4 regions of the Streptomyces sp. NPDC057002 genome follow, and region 4 is predicted to be linked to each of the others. Evidence: riboswitches for the same ligand, from Rfam matches in the RefSeq annotation. Region 4 holds a riboswitch; each other region holds the start of a gene.
What was found. Region 4 has a riboswitch for cyclic di-AMP ahead of ACFT32_RS30735 (transglycosylase family protein). Riboswitches for the same ligand answer to the same signal wherever they lie in the genome.

Region 1: linked by a shared signal. The riboswitch ahead of ACFT32_RS16430 (NlpC/P60 family protein) and the one ahead of ACFT32_RS30735 (transglycosylase family protein) in region 4 are both predicted to bind cyclic di-AMP.
Region 2: linked by a shared signal. The riboswitch ahead of ACFT32_RS24125 (M23 family metallopeptidase) and the one ahead of ACFT32_RS30735 (transglycosylase family protein) in region 4 are both predicted to bind cyclic di-AMP.
Region 3: linked by a shared signal. The riboswitch ahead of ACFT32_RS08525 (C40 family peptidase) and the one ahead of ACFT32_RS30735 (transglycosylase family protein) in region 4 are both predicted to bind cyclic di-AMP.

What each region holds. Positions count from the first base shown of each region.
Region 1 covers NZ_JBHURZ010000003.1:422,734-426,403, reverse strand. The annotation lists gene pcrA (DNA helicase PcrA) at 1-1,255, opposite strand, end outside; cyclic di-AMP (ydaO/yuaA leader) riboswitch at 1,560-1,718, shown strand; gene ACFT32_RS16430 (NlpC/P60 family protein) at 1,727-2,899, shown strand; gene ACFT32_RS16425 (hypothetical protein) at 2,976-3,670, shown strand, end outside.
Region 2 covers NZ_JBHURZ010000004.1:889,596-893,265, reverse strand. The annotation lists gene ACFT32_RS24130 (aldo/keto reductase) at 1-840, opposite strand, end outside; gene ACFT32_RS24125 (M23 family metallopeptidase) at 989-2,023, opposite strand; cyclic di-AMP (ydaO/yuaA leader) riboswitch at 2,035-2,191, opposite strand; tRNA gene ACFT32_RS24120 (tRNA-Met) at 2,486-2,559, opposite strand; gene ACFT32_RS24115 (dihydrofolate reductase family protein) at 2,614-3,670, opposite strand, start outside.
Region 3 covers NZ_JBHURZ010000002.1:95,357-99,026, reverse strand. The annotation lists gene ACFT32_RS08535 (ATP-dependent Clp protease proteolytic subunit) at 1-586, shown strand, start outside; gene ACFT32_RS08530 (hypothetical protein) at 594-902, shown strand; cyclic di-AMP (ydaO/yuaA leader) riboswitch at 1,248-1,460, shown strand; gene ACFT32_RS08525 (C40 family peptidase) at 1,464-1,937, shown strand; gene ACFT32_RS08520 (hypothetical protein) at 2,297-2,482, shown strand; gene ACFT32_RS08515 (ATP-binding protein) at 2,565-3,023, opposite strand; gene ACFT32_RS08510 (helix-turn-helix domain-containing protein) at 3,237-3,670, shown strand, end outside.
Region 4 covers NZ_JBHURZ010000006.1:546,357-550,026, forward strand. The annotation lists gene ACFT32_RS30725 (cytochrome P450) at 1-1,032, shown strand, start outside; gene ACFT32_RS30730 (transglycosylase family protein) at 1,181-2,149, shown strand; cyclic di-AMP (ydaO/yuaA leader) riboswitch at 2,378-2,544, shown strand; gene ACFT32_RS30735 (transglycosylase family protein) at 2,549-3,247, shown strand; gene eno (phosphopyruvate hydratase) at 3,506-3,670, shown strand, end outside.

The sequences.
Region 1 (3,670 bases), on a different contig from region 4:
GACGGTCTATCTCGTCGGCGACGAACTGCGCCTCGTCGTGCTCGGTGTCGGCGACGTAGCCGGTGATCTGCGCGCCGGTGCCCGCGTTGGTCCACAGGTTCTTGGGGCGGCGGGACTCGTTGCGCTCGATGACCGCGTTGGCCGCGCTGAGGATCGTCTGGGTGGAGCGGTAGTTCTGCTCCAGCAGGATCGTCGTCGCGTCCGGGTAGTCCTCCTCGAACTGGAGGATGTTGCGGATCGTCGCGCCGCGGAAGGCGTAGATCGACTGGTCGGCGTCACCCACCACGCACAGCTCGGCGGGCGGCAGGTCGTCCGCGCTGGGCGGTACGTCGACGGGGTGCTCGGAGGTGCCCACGAGCTCCCGGACGAGGGCGTACTGGGCGTGGTTGGTGTCCTGGTACTCGTCCACGAGGACGTGGCGGAAGCGGCGGCGGTAGTGCTCGGCGACGTCAGGGAAGGCGCGCAGCAGGTTGACCGTCGTCATGATCAGGTCGTCGAAGTCGAGGGCGTTCGCCTCGCGCAGCCGCGACTGGTACATCGCGTAGGCCTGGGCGAGGGTCTTCTCGAAGCCGTCGCCGGCCTGGGCGGCGAAGTCCTCCTCGTCGATCAGCTCGTTCTTCAGGTTGCTGATCTTGGCGCTGAAGGACTTCGGCGGGAAGCGCTTGGGGTCGAGGTCCAGGTCGCGGCAGACCAGGGCCATCAGGCGCTTGGAGTCGGCGGCGTCGTAGATCGAGAAGCTCGAGGTGAAGCCGAGCTTCTTGCTCTCCCGGCGCAGGATGCGTACGCAGGCGCTGTGGAACGTCATCACCCACATGGCGTTCGCGCGCGGGCCGACGAGCTGCTCGACGCGCTCCTTCATCTCGCCGGCGGCCTTGTTGGTGAAGGTGATGGCGAGGATCTGGCCCGGGTGGACGTCCCGCTCGGCGAGCAGGTGGGCGATGCGGTGTGTGAGCACGCGGGTCTTGCCGGAGCCGGCGCCGGCCACGATGAGCAGTGGGGAGCCGGAGTGTGTGACGGCGGCGCGCTGGTTGTCGTTCAGCCCCTCCAGGAGCGTGGCGGCGTCCACCGGCGGGCGCGGGGCGCCGTCCCGGTAGTAGGCGTCGCGGTCCGGCGGTACGTCGAACTTCCCGCCGAACAGATCGTCCGGAACCGGCTCCGGTCCGTGATCGTCCTCGGGCGGCGGCGGGGGCTCGTCCGCGGGGCCCCGCTGGGCCTGGAGGTCCGCCAGGAAGCTGTCGTCAAAGAGGCTGCTCATCGCTCTCCGAGTCTAGGGCGCCCCACTGACAGCCCGCCGCCGCCCCGAGAACATCGCCGAAAGGACCCCCCTGTCACCCTCCAGGTGCACGTGATCACAGGCCGCTACGGACTTCACAATTGCGTATGAACAGTGACCAACCCCCCTCGATCGATCACTCTCGGCGACGCTCATGAGTAAGGTCACGGAAATGTATCGGGCATATCACCCATCAACCTTCACAAGGGCCACACGAGTTGGCTACCGTGCGAGGAGGTCACACGACCCCCACCGGCGAACGTCGCCGGGCCGCGTGGCCTCCGCCGAGTCAGGCGTGCCGCAGCGGCCGCCAGAGCCGGGGACCCAACCGAGACCCCGGGGTGAATCGGCCCGACTCCCTTTCCGGAGACGGCCGTAGGGCAACCCTTCCGAACCACCCGCCCGAACCCGACAGCTAACCCGGTAGGCGGAGCATGGAAGGAGTCGCCTCCCTTGGCGTCGCACCGCAAGTCGCGTCCTACGGGTTCGCGCGTTGCAGGCATACGGACCCCCGCCCTCGCGACGGCGGCCCTCACCTCCGTGGCCCTGCTGTCCCAGTCGGCCAACGCCGCCCCCGAGGCCGACGACAAGCCCAGCCTGGAGGAAGTCGAGAAGAAGGTCGACGACCTCTACCGCCAGGCGGGGTCCGCGACCGAGAAGTACAACGGCGCCAAGGAGAAGACCGCCAAGCAGCGCAAGCGCGTCGACACCCTCCTCGACGACGTCGCGAAGCGCACCCAGAAGCTGAACGAGGCGCGGGAGGAGCTGGGCACCTTCGCCGCCGCCCAGTACCGCACCGGCGCCTCCACCCCGGACACGGCGACGTTCCTGCTCGCGGACACCCCGCAGGACTACTTCGACCAGACCCAGCTGATGGACCGGATGACCGGCCGTCAGAAGGTGGCGGTCGACGACTACATCACTCAGCAGTCAGAGACGATGGAGAAGCGTCAGGAGGCCGCCGAGAGCCTCGAGACGCTCACCGAGTCGCAGGGCGACCTGAAGACGGCCAAGGCGACCGTCCAGCGGAAGCTCGCCGACGCCCGCGAGCTGCTGTCGAAGCTGACCGCCGAGGAGAAGGCGCGGCTCGCGGCGATCGAGAAGGAGAAGCAGGAGGAGGCCGCCCGCAAGGCCGCCGAGCTGGCCCGGCAGCAGGCCGAGCAGCAGAAGCAGCAGGAACAGGAACAGGAGGCCGCCCAGCAGCAGGACAGCGGCTCCTCCTCGACGGGTTCGTCCTCGTCGTCCACCGCGCCCGACTCCTCGTACGCCACCAAGGCCGACAAGGCGCTCGCCTTCGCCCGCGCCCAGATCGGCAAGCCGTACGTCTGGGGCGCCACCGGCCCCGGCTCCTACGACTGCTCCGGCCTCACCCAGGCCGCCTGGAAGGCCGCCGGGGTGACCCTGCCGCGCACGACGTACGACCAGGTCAACGCCGGCACCACGGTCCCCCTGGCCGACGCCCGGCCCGGTGACCTGGTCTTCTTCTACGACGATGTCACCCACGTCGGCATCTACATCGGCAACGGCATGATGATCCACGCTCCGAAGCCCGGCACGTATGTGCGCGAGGAGTCGATCTACTACGACGGCGAGTCGTCGATCCACAGCGTGGTGCGGCCGGCCTGACGGGTCTCGCAGGTTTTTGGGACCCCGCGCGCGTGGCCTGCCCGTAACGCGCGCGGGGCCTCCTAGCATCGGCCCCATGCCCGGCCACTCCCCCTCCGTCGCCTGGTGGGCGCAGCGTGCTCCGGCGGCCAGTGCCGCCGTGCTGGCGACCGGCACCCTGTCGGTCGGTCTGGAGCTGGCGGGGTACGAGGTCCTCTCACGCATCACCCTCGGCCTGGCCTGCGCGGCCTGGCTGCTGTTCGCCGCGGACTTCACCCTGCGGCTGCTGCGGGCCGGGACCAGGTGGCGGGCGTATACGCGCAGGCCGGGCGTCCTCGAGAGCGTGACGACGACCGCCCTCACCACCGTGGCGGCGACGGCCGTCCTGGGCACCGCCTTCTCGGCGGCCGGCTCCCAGGCTCTGGCCGTGACGCTGCTGGTGCTCGCCGTGCTGCTCTGGCCGGTGCCGCTCGTCCTCGTCCCGCAGGGCGGGGAGCGGCGCAGGCCCGGGACGGTGTTCGCGCGCTGCATGGCCACACAGGGGCTCGCCGTGCTCGGCGCCACGCTGGCCGCGGCCGAGTCGGCGGACTGGCTCGCGCACGCGGCGCTGGTGCTGTTCTGGCTGGGGCTGGTGCTGTACGTCCTCGCCCTGGTCCGTTTCGATGTGCGCCAGGTGGCCGAGGGGATCGGCGATCACTGGCTCGCGGGCGGGGCGCTCGCCCTCTCGGCGCTCGCCGGGGCGCGGCTGATCAGCGCCGACAGCGCGCGTCTGTACCTGTGGAACGAAGACGA
Region 2 (3,670 bases), on a different contig from region 4:
CGGCGCGGCCACCGTCGGCCGGGCCGCGAGCCAGGCCAGGGCGACCGTGGCGACGGGGGCGTCGTGGGCCGTGGCTATCTCGTCGAGGGCGTCGAGGACCCGGCGGCCCCGCTCGGTCTCCAGGTGCTTGGCGGCGCCGCCGGCCCGCGCGCTGTCGACGGTCGTACCGGACCGGTACTTGCCGGTGAGGAAGCCGGACGCGAGCGCGTAGTACGGGACGGCCGCGAGGCCGGAGCGCTCGGCGAGGTCCTGGATCTCGCCCTCGTAGGTGTCGCGGGAGACCAGGTTGTAGTGGGGCTGGAGCGCCACATAGCGGGCGAGGCCCTCACGGTCGGAGAACTCCAGGGAGGCCCGCAGCCGCTCCGCCGAGATGTTGGAGGCGGCGATGTGCCGCACCTTCCCGGCCTTCACCAGCTCGTCGAGCGCCCCGATGATCTCCTCCACCGGCACGTCGGGCCGGTCGAAGTGGGTGTAGTAGAGGTCGATGTAGTCGGTGCGCAGGCGGCGCAGCGAGGCGTCCGCGGCGGCCTTGATGTTGGCGGCGGACAGGCCCTGGAACTCGGGGTGCTGGCTGACCTTCGTGGCGACGACGACATCGGCGCGGTTGCCGCGCGCCTGAAGCCACTTGCCGAGGACCGTCTCGGACTCGCCGCCCTGGTTGCCGTCGACCCACGCCGAGTAGACGTCGGCGGTGTCGACGAAGTTGCCGCCGGCGGCGGTGTAGGCGTCGAGGACGGCGAAGGACTGTGCCTCGTCGGCGGTCCAGCCGAAGACGTTGCCGCCGAGGGCGAGCGGGAAGATTTCGAGGTCGGAGGAGCCGAGCTTGCGAAGGGAAGTCATGCCTCTCGTCAACGGCCGTGCCAGAGCGGCTCATTCCAGGTCAGACGCAAAGGTCCTGTGAACAGCCGCCGGACATGCCGGAAACCGGCAGCCCTGACGTCGGGGGGTCGTCGTCAGGGCTGCCGGTGCTTCGACTGGCTTGTGGCGCTTACGGGTTAAGGCCCTTGCCCCGCAGCCACGCCATCGGGTCGATTCCGCCGCTGGAACCACCGGAGTGAACTTCGAGGTGCAGATGGGCACCGGTGACGTTGCCGGTGGCGCCGACGCGGCCGATGACATCGCCCGTGCTGACCTTCTGGCCGACGCTGACGCCGATGGAGGACTGGTGCGCGTACCAGATCTCCGTGCCGTCATCGAGGGTGAGGACCGTCTTGTAGCCGTACGAGCCGTTCCAGCCCGCCTCGGTGATGGTGCCGCTGTGCACCGCCTTGATCGGCGTGCCCGTGGGGGCGGCGAAGTCGAGGCCCGTGTGGTAGCCGGAGGACCAGTAGGCGCCGGCCTGACCGAAGGTCGAGGTGAGGGTGTACGAGGAGGTCGGCAGCGTGAACTGCTTGGCGAGGGCGGCGAGCCGCTCCGCCTCGGCCTTCTTCTTGGCCTCCTCCTCCGCCTTCCGCTTGGCCTCGGCGGCCTTGGCCTTGGCTTCCTCCTGCGCCTTGGCGACGGCTTCGGCGGCCGCCTTCTCGGCGGCGTCGGCGGCGTCCTGCGCGGCCTTGGTGTCGATCTGGTCCTGCTGGTACTCGACCTGGGCCATGATCCGGGCGCGCAGCGCCTCGCCGGCGCCGGAGGAGTTCTCCTCGGTGTCGGCTGTGGTCGTCGCGCCGAGGCCGCTGAGCGGAGTCGCGGAGCCCGCGGGGGTGTCGTCGTCCGAGATGAGGGAACCCACCGAGGGCAGGTCCGACACGGAGATGGACACCGGTGGCTTGCCGGTCTGGGCGCTGGCCATGCCGCCCGCGCCCACGGCGGCTATGACGCCGACGCCCAGGACGGTGGAGCTGCGGGCGAGCCCTCCGCCGCGCTGCTTGGTGACGCGATGCCGGCCACGGACGGGACGGATGGATTCCTCGGTGGGGTTCCACTCCTGGAACGGGCCCTCGTCGGTGCGCTGACCGCCGTAGCCGAAAGTCTCGGTGTCGCGCTGGTTCCGCGCGAACGGGGCCGCGGGGGCAGGCCGGTTGGACGCCACGTGGGCGTACTCCTTTCCTTCCTTCTCGCCTACCGGGTTAGCTGACGGGTTCGGAGCAGGAAGGTCTCCTACGCGCGTAAACAGACCGTGCTTCCACGGCGGTTTACGCCCGATTCACCCCAAGTGGTGGTTCCCCGGTTCCCTTTCGGGATTCGGCGCGTGCGCACGGAGCCGCCTTCTGTGACGGCTGGGACGACCGCGCTGCGTTATCGAACGTTAATAGACCCGGGGAGTGGATTCCAGCGGTTCCACTTGATCATTAACCTTTTTCGTGCGGACTTACCTGCCATGACCGGCTTAAATCGGGCGAGTTGCCCGCTCCGCAAGTGACTGCTGGGTATTGACGGTGTGTCAGTTGTTCTGCGGAGCGATGCGCTTCGCTCACGGGCAGTAACCGGGGTGTGGAGAACCGGAAAACACCGAGGGCCGGAATCCTTTTGGATTCCGGCCCTCGGCCTTCAGTAGCGGGGACAGGATTTGAACCTGCGACCTCTGGGTTATGAGCCCAGCGAGCTACCGAGCTGCTCCACCCCGCGTCGTTGTGATTCCAGTGTACGCCATCCGCGGGACCACTCGTGACCACCCGCCCGCTACAGCAGATGGCGGTTCGGGGCCTTGGCCCGGTGCTCGTGCTCCGGGAGGACGACGACCTCCGCCCCGCCGGCCGCCAGGACTCCGCTGCCGTCGGCGCCCTGGACGAAGGTGTCCGGCTCGCGCCAGGCCGTGACCACCCGGCGTACGCCCGCGTCGAGGAGCAGCCGGGCGCAGGGTGCGGGGCGGGAGGCGCGGCGGGCGCAGGGCTCCAGGCTGCTGTAGACCGTGGCGGTGGCGAGGCGCGGGTCGGACGGGCCGAGCTTCGCCAGGGCCGCCTCCTCGGCGTGCGCGACGGGGTCGCCGCCCTCGCGGGAGTGGCCGCGGGCCAGTTCCGTGCCGTCGGCCGCGACGACCACCGCGCCCACGCTGAACGCCGTGTCCGACGGCGGGCAGAGGTCCGCCAGTTCGCAGGCGAGGGCCAGCCAGTGGTGGTCGGCGGCGGTGGGGAGGGCGCCGGTGCCCGGGGCGGTGGGTTCGTAGCGCATGAGGACCACGTCCTCGATGCGCCGTGTCTCCAGCAGCCGGAGCCGGCCGCCCTGGTAGCCGCCGGGCCCGAAGAGGCGGGGTGCCTGCGGATCGCCCACGAAGAGCGGGGCGAGGACCAGCTGGAGTTCGTCGGCGAGGCCCTGGGTGAGGAGCTGGGTGTGGATCAGGCCGCCGCCCTCGACCATGAGCCGCCGTACGCCCCGTACGTCGTGCAGGTGGGTGAGGAGCCGCCGCCAGTCGAGGTCGGCGCCGAGGGGGGCCACGTCGGTGGCGAGGCCGAGGGCCCGGGCACGCTCGGCGCCCTGGTCGGTCGTGTAGAGGACCTTCTCGCCGCCGGTGTGCCAGAAACGGGCCTCCGGGTCGAGGTCGCCGGAGCCGCTGACGGTGACCTTGAGGGGGTATTCCGGCCGGCCGGCGGCGATGCGGGCGGCCCGCCGCTCGTCCGAGTTGACCAGCAGGCGCGGATTGTCGGCACGGATGGTGCCGGCGCCGACCAGGATCGCGTCGACGGACGCCCGGACCTCGTCGACCCGGTCGAAGTCGGCCGGGCCGGACAGCAGCAGGCGT
Region 3 (3,670 bases), on a different contig from region 4:
GAGTTCCGGGCAGCGGACCATGGACCCGTACTCGAAGCTGCTGGAGGAGCGGATCGTCTTCCTCGGGGCGCCGGTGGACGAGATCTCGGCGAACGACGTGATGGCCCAGTTCATGTACCTCGAGCACCAGGCACCGGACCGCGACATCCAGCTCTACATCAACTCCCCCGGCGGCGCGTTCCACGCGATGGCGGCCCTCTACGACACGATGCGCTACGTCACGTGTGACGTGGAGACGGTCTGTCTGGGCCAGGCCGGGGCGGCCGCCACGGTGCTGCTGGCGGCGGGCACGCCGGGCAAGCGGTCCATGCTGCCGGACGCGCGTCTGGTGATCCATCAGCCCGCCCTGCCCGAGCCCGTCCAGGGACAGGCCAGCGATCTGGCGATCCAGGCCGACGAGCTGATGCGGATCCGGACCCGCATGGAGGAGATGCTCGCGCGGCACACCGGCCGCACCCGGGAACAGGTGAGCGAGGACATCGAGCGGGACAAGATCCTCACCGCCCAGGAGGCGGTGGAGTACGGCCTGGTGGACCGGATCATCCCCAACCGCAAGGCCACCATGGCCGCGCCGACCGGAAGGTGAGCCGCCGGTGCTGCCGCCCGAACTGCCTCCACTGCCCGCCCTGACCCGCGCGGAGGCGGAGCTGATCGACCGTTACCTCGAGGTCGTGGACCTGCTCGGCCGGATCAATCCGGCGCTGCACGGCGACACCTATCGCGGACTGCGCGCCGCCCAGGCCCTGGTCGGCAAGGCGGCCGCACTGCGTGACGCGCTGGCCGTGATGCACCAGCGGGGCGAGACGGAACTGCACGCCGACACTCTGGCCCGGGCCCTGCGGGTGCTGGACGGCGAGCGCCGCACCGCCCGCGTCACCCTGCCCCCGGAGTCCGTCGGTTGACCCTGATCCGGCTGATCCGTCGGCCCGGACGCCCGCTCTGTCGACGTGGCGTCCGGGCCTGAGTCGAAACGGGCCAAACGACGTACCGCTGTTCGGAGTAGACGGGACACCAATTTTTGGACCGTCACGGTTGCGCGACGCGAGGGGCGGAGGGGCGGAATAGGACATTCCGTCGCTGGTCCGGCGGTGCGCGGGGTGGTGGACACCGGCTCGAACACAGACGTGTCCACCCGAACGGGTGAGTGGTGAGTAACAACACAAATCCCCGGTTCCGTTGGGATTTCATGACAACCATCAGTCAAGATCCCTGACTGACGACAAGCCCCCGCCACAGCGGCGGGGCGATCCGGGCGGACGCCGAGTCCTGCCGCCGCCTGGATGACCGGTCGACAGGAGTGGATCGGCAGGAGTGGAGGACCCAAGCACGACGGGTCGCCGGGACGGTCACGCCATGACCGGACCCGAGCAGCCCTTGGGGTGAAGCCGCGTCAGCGGCCGGGCAACTTCGCCAGCCCGAATCCGACAGGTCATCCTTCACAGGCGGCTGACGAAGGGTTGCGCATGACTGCGCTCAATCGTGTCCCGTCGCTCATGGTCCGGGCCGGTACGGCCTCGGCCCTCACCATCGCCGCCGTGGGCGGCTCCATCGTGGCCCCCGGCTTCGCCTCCGAGGCATCGGCAGCCACGTCGGCGACCAAGGCACTCCAGATAGCGGCCTCGAAGAAGGGATCGCCCTACAAGTACGGCGCCACCGGCCCGCACCGGTTCGACTGCTCGGGCCTCACGCTGTACTCGTTCAAGAAGGTCGGCAAGAAGCTGCCGCGCACGGCCGCCCAGCAGTACAACAAGACCCGCCACATCTCCGCCCAGAACCGCAAGGCGGGAGACCTGGTGTTCTTCCACTCGGGCCGGAACGTGTACCACGTCGGTATCTACGCGGGTAAGAACAAGCTCTGGCACGCCCCGAAGAGCGGGGACGTGGTGCGGCTGCAGAAGATCTGGACCAAGAGCGTCTGGTACGGGCGCGTGAAGTGATCCACCCGGCGTGGGGGGGGGGCGGGGCGGCGCCCCCCCCCCCCCCCCCCCCGGGCCCCCGGCCCGCCGCGGGATAGACCCCCCGCGCACCGCCCCCGCCCACCCCCACCCCCCCCCCTCGGGGGGGGTGGGGGGGGCCGCCGCCCCCCTCCCCCCCCGCGGGGGGGGGGGCGGGCCCCCCCCCCCCCCCCCCGGGGGGGGGGGGGGGCCCCCCCCCCCCCCCCCCCCACGCCGGGAGCGTGACACGGGCTCAAGTGGCTACTCATCGCGCCATGGCCGAGCACAGTCCCTGCAGCGCGCCGACCGCGACTTCGTCGAGCTGCTCCAGGAGCTGCGGGTCAGCCACGACGGGCCTGATCGTGCTGGTGTTCGCTTTCAGCGGTTCCGTGCTGCTGGTCTGCGTCGGACTGTGGGGCGTGCTCCCCCGGCTGGTGCGACGGGCGGGGCTGCGGGAGGAGACGAGCGGCGGCCGCGAGGAGCCGGAGCCCGCCGTCGGGGAGGCGGCGCCCCAGGGCACCGTCAGGATCCCCGCACCGCGCCGGTGACAGGCTCTGCGGGGACGGTGGCGCGGACGTCGGTCGCGCCGGCGGGAGTGCGCGCACTCGAGGGCGGCACGCTGCGCTGAGGCTACGGTTCCTGCTGTCCCGCCGCCGTCACGGGCTCGGCCGGGACGGTCCACGGAAGTTCGACGGAGATGGTCTTGCCGCCCTCACGGGTGGGGCGGATCCTGAGCCTGCCTCCGCATTCGACGGTCAGCCAGCGGATGATGACCAGACCGCGGCCGTTGTCCTGCTGGACGGCGGCGGGGAGCCGTCTGGGGAGCCGCGGGTGACTGTCCGTGACCCCGATGCGCAGCCGTTCGTCGCGGTCGAGCACGAGGTCCACCGTGAACGTGGGCGACTGCCCGAAGGTGTGCTGGACGGCGTTGGTGGCGAGCTCGGAGATGATGAGCCGGATGGTGTCGGACACTTCCGTGCCCGCCGGCAGGCCCCACTCCGCCAGCGTGTCCACGACGTGGGCACGCGCTGCGGAGACCGAGGCGGGATCGCTCGGCAGAGTGACGGATGTTTCCAAATGGTCTGCCATGGCGACGTCGTCCCTTTCCCACGGGACCGCAGCCCGACACGGAGCGGACGGTTCGAGTACGGTCCCGGACTGGTGCTTCGCCGCCAGAGTGCCACCAGAACACCCGCGAAGGGCGGCGATCCACCAAGATATGCATATATCTGTCGCTCAAAGCGGTGAACTCTACGACGCGAGACCGTATTTGGGTGGCTCGGAAGGAGTAAGGAGAAGCCCATGCAGCACGGTCCCGCGGTGCGCCGCCGGAAACTGGGCGCCGAACTGCGCGCGCTGCGCACCTCGGCGGGCCTCACCAGCGGTGAGGCGGCCCGGCTGGTGGGCTGGCACCAGTCCAAGGTCAGCCGGATCGAGACGGGCACGAGCGGGGTGAAACCGGCCGATGTGCGGTTACTCCTCGACGCCTACGGTGTGACGGACTCCCAACTTCGCGAGCTGCTCCTGGTACTGGCGGGGTCCGACGACGGGGGCGGCAGACACCACTGGTGGCACGCCTACCGCGGGGTGCTGCCGCCGACCTACCGGGACTTCATCAGCCTGGAGTCCCAGGCCACCGCGATGCGCACGCTGGAGACCACCGTCGTCCCGGGGCTGCTCCAGACGCCCGAGTACGCGCGTGCGGTGACGAAGGCCGCGGTGGAGGGGCTGCCGGA
Region 4 (3,670 bases):
ACGGGTATCCCCGGTGAGCGCAAGGCCGAGTTGATGACGCATCTGCTCAACATCGATCCGCCGGACCACACCCGGCTGCGGCGGCTCGTGTCCAAGGCGTTCACGCCCCGCCGGGTCGCCGAGTTCGAGCAGCGGGTGCAGGAGCTCACCGACGGTCTCATCGACGGGTTCGCGGAGCAGGGGTCCGCCGACCTGATCCACGAGTTCGCCTTCCCGCTCCCCATCTACGCCATCTGCGACCTGCTCGGCGTCCCCCGCGAGGACCAGGACGACTTCCGGGACTGGGCGGGCATGATGATCCGTCACCAGGGCGGGCCCCGGGGCGGTGTGGCGCGGTCCGTGAAGAAGATGCGCGGCTATCTCGCCGACCTCATCCACCGCAAGCGGGAGGCGCTCCCCGCCGAACCCGCCCCCGGCGAGGACCTCATCTCCGGTCTCATCCGCGCCTCCGACCACGGCGAGCACCTCACCGAGAACGAGGCCGCCGCCATGGCCTTCATCCTGCTGTTCGCCGGTTTCGAGACGACCGTGAACCTGATCGGCAACGGCACCTACGCCCTGCTCACCCACCCCGAGCAGCGCACCCGGCTCCAGGCGTCCCTCGCCGCCGGGGAGAGAGGCCTCCTGGAGACCGGCGTCGAGGAACTCCTGCGCTTCGACGGACCCGTCGAACTCGCCACCTGGCGCTTCGCCACGCAGCCCCTCACCATCGGCGGACAGCACATCGAGGCCGGCGACCCGGTCCTCGTCGTCCTGGCCGCCGCCGACCGGGACCCGGAGCGGTTCGCCGATCCGGACGTGCTCGACCTCGCCCGCCGCGACAACCAGCACCTCGGGTACGGCCACGGCATCCACTACTGCCTCGGCGCCCCGCTCGCCCGCCTGGAGGGCCAGACCGCCCTCGCCACGCTCCTCACCCGCCTCCCGGACCTGAGGCTCGCGGCCGACCCGGCCGAGCTGCGGTGGCGCGGCGGCCTGATCATGCGCGGGCTGCGCACCCTGCCGGTGGAGTTCACGCCCACTCAAAGGTGACACGCCGTCAGACTTGTGATCTTCACGTGATCTACGCGGCATTAACTTGTGACAAGTGATCGTCTGCCTATACGTTCACCCATCATCAGCGTGGCCCGGGAAAACCTGCGGCGCGCTGGTCACTGCTCCTCTCGCGAAAGGTCTCCGTATGCTCTCCGGGAACGGTCGGCACCGTCGCCCCCGCCAGGCTCCGGCTCTCCTCGTCGCGGCCGGAGTGACCGGCTCCGCCATCGCGATCCCGCTCCTCGGAGCCTCCGGCGCCAGCGCTGCCGACGGCACGACCTGGGACCGGGTCGCGGACTGCGAGACCGGCGGCGCCTGGAGCCAGAACAGTGGCAACGGTTACTTCGGCGGCCTGCAGTTGTCGCAGGAGGACTGGGAGAACCACGGCGGCCTCGACTACGCCCCGAGTGCCGACCTGGCCAGCCGTTCCCAGCAGATAGCCGTGGCCGAGAGAATCCTCGCCGAGCAGGGAGCCGGTGCCTGGCGCACCTGTGGACTGCTCTCCGGCCTCGAGCAGGACAAGGGGTCGGACACCTCCGAATCACCCGACTCGTCCGGTTCATCGGACTCGCCCGGATTGCTCGACTCCCTCGGCTCGTCCCCTTCGTCGTCCGACTCGCCGTCCCCTGACGCGCCGTCGACGTCGAAGGACGAAACCGCCGAGTCCGACAAGTCGCCCGAATCCGAGGACTCCAGCTCGCAGGGTCAGGAGCCCGAAAGCTCCCCGTCGGCCACGCCCGAGCGTGACAAGTCCGACAACTCGGGGCAGGACGACAACCCTTCGGCGTCCGCCGGCACCGAGGACGGATCCGACACCGGCTCCGGCCGTCACCGAGGCCCCAGCGCCGACGAAACCCTCCCGCCCGAGAACGGCCGTACGGACGAGTCCACGGGCCGTCACGCCTCGCGCGGTGACGAGGGCTCCGACGACACGTCCGAGGGTGCCTACATCGTCGGTATCGGCGACAGTCTCTGGTCCATCGCCGACTCCCTTGACATCAGCGGCGGATGGCACGAGCTCTACGACGGCAACAAGAAGGCCGTCGGCGCCGACCCGGACCTCATCCGCCCCGGTCAGACGCTCACGGTCGAGGGCGAAGCGGACGAGAAGTAGCTGTTCGGGCAGTGCGGAAACGAGGGCGGAAGTCGCCCCGAAACCGCGCGAGTTCGCGTCATGTTTCGCGGCTAATGTCCCGTTTGGGGCTCGTGAGAGATAGATCTCAGAAGCCCTGATCGTCTTTGAAATTCAGCGGATCGCGTGGCTACGGTCGGGACCGCTCGTCACCACGAGCCCCGGCTGCCGCAACGCCGAATCCTGCCAGCGGCCGTACGGGAACAGTCGTCGCGTCAAGCGCCGTAGGCAGGAGCGGGGGACCCAAGGTAGGTGCCCGACCGGCCAGTTGCGCCGGAAGGGCTTGGGGTGAAGCCGTGTCCCGGGAGGGGCGCGGCCGGGCAACTCAACCGGCCCGAACCCGACAGCTCACCTCGCAGGCGTCGGTGAGGGGATCCTTCCATGCTGTTTTCCAGCAAGGGCAAGCACCGCCGTCCGTCCAAGGCCAGCCGTGCCATCGCCGTCGCCGGTGTCACCGGCGCCGCTGTCGCCGCCCCGCTGATGGCCGCCGGCGGCGCCTCCGCCGCCACCGCCTCCGAGTGGGACACCGTCGCCCAGTGCGAGGCCGGCGGCAACTGGTCCATCAACACCGGCAACGGCTACTACGGCGGTCTGCAGTTCTCCGCCTCCACCTGGTCCGGCTACGGCGGCACCAAGTACGCCGCCACCGCCGACCAGGCCACCAAGGAGCAGCAGATCGAGATCGGCGAGAAGGTCCTCGCGGGCCAGGGCAAGGGTGCCTGGCCGGTCTGCGGCAAGGGCCTGTCGAGCGCCGGCTACAGCGGCGGCTCCTCCTCGGACGACTCCGGCAGCGGCTCCTCGCAGCAGAGCCAGCAGGGCACCGAGTCCCGCCAGACCGAGCAGCAGCCGGCCTCCCGCTCCGACGAGCGCCCGGCCGCCAAGAAGACCGTCACCACCCCGACCGGCAAGAAGGTCAAGAAGGGCGACGGCGAGTACAAGGTCGTCAAGGGCGACACCCTCAGCTCGATCGCGTCGGACAAGAAGGTCGAGGGCGGCTGGGAGAAGCTGTTCCAGCTGAACAAGGACATCGTCCAGGACGCCAACCTCATCTACCCGGGCCAGCAGCTGCACCTGAAGTAAGCAGCGGCTCTCAAGGGCTCCCCGCCCCGGTGCGTGTTCCCCCCGTACGCGCGCCGGGGCGGGGTTTTTTTCTGCCGGTCTTTGCAACCTGGCTTTGTTCCGTTCGGAAACAATTTACTCTCGGTTCTGTCCATCGGGTGGGCGACCCGGTGGCCGATCGGCCGGAGCCGGTTAGGCTCATGTCGCGAGCCACCACGGCCCGCACCTCGCCGGGTCCTCGCGACCCGCGTACCCGCGTCACATAAGAAGGAGATGCTCGTGCCGTCCATCGACGTCGTCGTAGCCCGGGAAATCCTGGACTCCCGAGGCAACCCCACGGTCGAGGTCGAGGTCGGCCTCGACGACGGCAGCACCGGTCGTGCCGCCGTCCCGTCCGGCGCCTCCACGGGCGCCTTCGAGGCCATCGAGCTGCGTGACGGCGAC